DNA from 2 places in the Paenibacillus sp. MT124 genome. Region 2 is predicted to be linked to the other one. Evidence: a T-box and tRNA genes for the amino acid it is inferred to sense, from the RefSeq annotation. Region 2 holds a T-box; the other holds one or more tRNA genes.
What was found. A T-box is a leader RNA that pairs with one kind of tRNA and senses whether it is charged. The one in region 2 lies ahead of trpS (tryptophan--tRNA ligase), so its partner is inferred to be a tRNA-Trp.

Region 1 (2,392 bases), 1.0 Mb from region 2:
ATGAGCGCCAGCTTGTGTGGAGGCACCGTTGGGATACCACCCTGATCGTATCTAGGTTCTAACCTGGTGCCCTTAGCGGGTACGGGGACAGTGTCAGGTGGGCAGTTTGACTGGGGCGGTCGCCTCCTAAAGAGTAACGGAGGCGCCCAAAGGTTCCCTCAGAATGGTTGGAAATCATTCGAAGAGTGCAAAGGCATAAGGGAGCTTGACTGCGAGACCTACAAGTCGAGCAGGGACGAAAGTCGGGCTTAGTGATCCGGTGGTACCGCATGGAAGGGCCATCGCTCAACGGATAAAAGCTACCCTGGGGATAACAGGCTTATCTCCCCCAAGAGTCCACATCGACGGGGAGGTTTGGCACCTCGATGTCGGCTCATCGCATCCTGGGGCTGAAGTAGGTCCCAAGGGTTGGGCTGTTCGCCCATTAAAGCGGTACGCGAGCTGGGTTCAGAACGTCGTGAGACAGTTCGGTCCCTATCTGTCGTGGGCGTAGGAAATTTGAGAGGAGCTGTCCTTAGTACGAGAGGACCGGGATGGACGTACCGCTGGTGTACCAGTTGTTCCGCCAGGAGCACCGCTGGGTAGCTATGTACGGACGGGATAAGCGCTGAAAGCATCTAAGCGTGAAGCCCCCCTCAAGATGAGATTTCCCAGTATGTAAGACCCCTTGAAGACGACGAGGTAGATAGGCTGGGGGTGGAAGTGCAGTAATGCATGGAGCTGACCAGTACTAATCGGTCGAGGGCTTATCCAAATTGCAGGTTCTGATCGCAAGTTTCGTTTCGGATCTAGTTTTCAGAGAATAATCTCTGAAATGAAAATCGGTACAACACTCCAATGTGTGTATGATTTTCAGTTCCACAGACGCTGACCCATTCATCCACACCGATGTGTAGGACCGAATGGAACGCGAACGCATTTGGTAGACAAATGCTCGTTTGGTGGCGATGGCGGAGGGGTTCCACACGTACCCATCCCGAACACGACCGTTAAGCCCTCTAGCGCCGATGGTACTTGGACCGAAGGGTCCTGGGAGAGTAGGACGCTGCCAAGCGAGACCCCACTGGGGTATTTTTTTGGCTCATATAATCCAAAAACCCAGTTGGTAGATTTTACAGCATCTTGTTTGTTGAGAGCTATTAAGGCCCGTTGGTCAAGGGGTTAAGACACCTCCCTTTCACGGAGGTAACAGGGGTTCGAATCCCCTACGGGTCATATATGGAGGCTTAGCTCAGCTGGGAGAGCATCTGCCTTACAAGCAGAGGGTCGGGGGTTCGAGCCCCTCAGCCTCCACCATTTTAGGGGCATAGTTTAAAGGTAGAACAACGGTCTCCAAAACCGTTGGTGTGGGTTCAATTCCTGCTGCCCCTGCCATTTTATTATGAGCCATTAGCTCAGTTGGTAGAGCACCTGACTTTTAATCAGGGTGTCGAAGGTTCGAGCCCTTCATGGCTCATTGTTTTTGTACGTATTGGGGGAGTATTCATCCCGCGTGTAACTTCTATAATCATCAAAATGGACCATAGTTATAAGCTATACTGACGATGGTGCCTACTGAATATCAAAACCCTTGAGTATTCCTCAAGGGTTTTTCGTATTATCTCAAACTCTACGGAGTACTCTAACAAATTAACTGTTCCCTTAGAAAATCGCTATTTTAGCGGCTTTTTAGTTTGTCGGTGCAAGGGTCTAGACCTAATTACAGATTATCTAAAATTAAATGATTAGTGTAGTTAACGACAGCATAAAGATTACAGGGATTATTATTCTTTACTATGCATAATTATACTATTAAACTATTGAAGACTTGCATATTAAGTACAATTATTGAAAGGTTGATAAAATGAATCTAATCTGTGAAACTCAAGTCGTTACGGATTATTTGACCGTGACTGGGGAAGTCAATTATGATCACCCGCTGGTTGCTGGACTTGCTTCGGAAATAGCAGCTTCATCAAAAGATCAAGTAGAATATATCAAACAGTCATATATGTATGTCAGAGATCGAATAGCCCATTCCTGGGATATCAAGAGTTTTAGAGTCACATGTTCCGCTTCAGAAACATTGATTCATAAAGAAGGTATTTGCTATGCCAAAGCAAACCTTCTATGTGCAATATTACGTAGAGAGGGAATACCATCTGGCTTCTGTTATCAACGACTTACGATTGGGGATACTCCAGATACGGGCTATTGTATCCATGCACTAAATGCTGTTTATATTCAACATTTAAATTCATGGATCCGTTTAGATGCACGAGGGAACAAGCCTGGAATCCAAGCAGAGTTTTCATTAGAAGAAGAAAAACTTGCTTTTACAATCCGAAAAGACTACGACGAAGCTGATTATATGACCATATTTAAGTCCCCAAATGTTAAGACTATCGAGGCA
Region 2 (2,392 bases):
TGGCGGATCATACCGCTAGGCCTGCTTTCTCCGGTTTTATTTTTTGCCTTTCAGGCATTTGGGCTGGTATCCTCCAATTCATCGGAGGCCGGAATCATTCAGGCCATGGCCCCTGTCTTTACCCTTATTCTGGCTTCAGTATTCTTGAAAGAACGGACATCTGTGCTGCAAAAGCTATTCCTGCTTCTTTCTGTTGCCGGAGTGGTCTTCATCTTCCTGATGAAAGGCAGCGGAATGACTTCAGGTAATTTCAAGGGAATTGCCCTGCTGCTGCTCTCTACAATTTGTTTTGCAGGGTATGGCGTGCTTGCCAGACCGCTCACCCAGAAGTATAAGCCGATGGAATTAACATGGGTTACCCTGCTCGTCGGTTGTCTTGTTTTTAACGTCTCCGCCGTCATCCGTCATTTATCCAGCGGTACGATAAGCGATTATGTAAAACCTCTCGGGGATGCATCTTATCTAGGGGCGCTGGCCTACCTGGCCATCCTCTCCACCATGATTTCGACGCTGCTGTCCAGCTATGCGTTAACCCATCTGGAAGCTTCGAAGATGAGTGTATTCAGCAACTTCTCTACCTTGATTTCCATCGCGGGTGGAGCCTGGATCTTGCATGAACCCGTCAGTGGATACCATTTTGTCGGAGCCATCCTGATTATCGCAGGTGTGCTCGGAACCAATATGAGTGGCAGAAAAAACAGGCTGGTCCGTGAAGTCAAAGCATGATACAATGTGAAAAATTGTAAACGGACGTTATCAACGATGATGAAGAGAAGTACATACGGCAGCGTGCTCCAGAGAGCCGGCGGATGGTGGAAGCCGGTGCACGGGTCGTATGGAAATGGGCTTCGGAGTTCCGAGCTGAACACGGCCTGTATCCTGTAATCGGGGTGCAGGACGGTAAGTAGGTAAGGCGGCATGTTCAGCCGTTATCCAAGGACAGGATATCGATCAATAGATATGCTGGTTCAGGTCTGGTTTTTCAATCAGCCTGACCATAAATCTTGATCCGTATCTCTAAGCGGGCCGCAACCAGCGGCCAATTAAGGTGGCACCGCGAAGCATAAGCTTCGTCCTTCTGTTCTGTTCCCTCACGGGAATCAGGATGAAGGACGAGGCTTTTTTTTGATATCTGCATACTGTAACAGGCTGAAAGGGGGTGATGGTCGTGGAAGACGGCTGGTGGCGTCAGCAGATTAGGATGCTCGAACAATTACAAAATCAAAGGAGAATGAACTATGAATATGAACAAGGATGTTATTTTAACTGGAGACCGGACCACAGGGCAGCTTCATCTCGGCCATTACGTGGGCAGCCTGCGCAGCCGGGTGCAATTGCAAAGTGAGTACAAAACATATATTTTACTGGCAGATGTGCAGGCCTTAACCACCCACTATGATCAGCCAGGATTGATTGCAGACAGTGTCCTTCAAGTGACTCTCGATTATCTCGCTGTAGGTATTGATCCTAACCAAGCCACGCTGTTCATCCAATCCATGATTCCGGAAATTGCAGAATTAACGGTGATCTTCTCCATGTTTGTCACCGTGAACACGCTTCGGCACAACCCTACCATCAAAACGGAGGCGCGTGACCGCGGCTATACGGATCTATACTACGGTTTCCTGGGCTATCCGGTCAGTCAGGCTGCTGATATTGCATTCTGTAAAGCGACGCTCGTTCCAGCAGGCGAGGACCAGATTCCACATGTCGAGACTGCACGCAAACTGGTCCGCAGATTTAATGAGCTCTACGCTCCGGTCCTGCCTGAACCACGCATTTTGACTGGTGAGCGCCTTGGCGGGCTCGATGGCATCGGCAAAATGAGCAAAAGCATGGGCAACGCCATCTCCTTAAATGCGAGTCCGGAAGATGTGCATGCCAAACTGGCCAAGGCCAAGACCGATCCTGCACGTGTCCATCGTACCGATCCAGGCCATCCCGATATCTGCCCGGTATTTGCATACCATCAATTATTCCGGAAAGAGCACGCTGAAGAGATTCATGCCAGCTGCAGCCAGGGCTCCATTGGATGCAGAGATTGCAAGCAGTTTGCAGGTGCTGCGATTAATGAACTGCTTGCCCCTTTTCGAGAACGGCGGAACCATTATGAGCAACGAGGGGACGAGGTCAAAGAAATTCTGGTTGAGGGCACCCGCCAAGCCCGCAAAGTCGCACGGGAAACGATGCTCGAAATACGGGAGGCCATGGGTATCCGTTACTTTGATTTGTAAGCATAACGATGAAGTTAGATATCAGGATGAGATAAAACATCATGAACTACAGGCCCGCCTGTATGAAGAGAACCAATCACGTTAACACTGCTGAGGACAGTCTATCGCGAAAAGGGGACCCCTCAGCATGAAACCTAGACAGCCTTCTTTTTTGCAAG

Region 1: it has a tRNA-Trp gene. The T-box ahead of trpS (tryptophan--tRNA ligase) is inferred to sense a tRNA for this amino acid. The anticodon was not compared.

Annotation. Positions count from the first base shown of each region.
Region 1 covers NZ_CM179500.1:1,738,364-1,740,755, forward strand. The annotation lists rRNA gene AC3RCI_RS08135 (23S ribosomal RNA) at 1-754, shown strand, start outside; rRNA gene rrf (5S ribosomal RNA) at 938-1,054, shown strand; tRNA gene AC3RCI_RS08145 (tRNA-Glu) at 1,144-1,215, shown strand; tRNA gene AC3RCI_RS08150 (tRNA-Val) at 1,221-1,296, shown strand; tRNA gene AC3RCI_RS08155 (tRNA-Trp) at 1,301-1,374, shown strand; tRNA gene AC3RCI_RS08160 (tRNA-Lys) at 1,384-1,456, shown strand; gene AC3RCI_RS08165 (transglutaminase-like domain-containing protein) at 1,844-2,392, shown strand, end outside.
Region 2 covers NZ_CM179500.1:700,089-702,480, reverse strand. The annotation lists gene AC3RCI_RS03370 (DMT family transporter) at 1-726, shown strand, start outside; T-box leader at 754-1,081, shown strand; gene trpS (tryptophan--tRNA ligase) at 1,239-2,234, shown strand; gene AC3RCI_RS03360 (GerAB/ArcD/ProY family transporter) at 2,362-2,392, shown strand, end outside.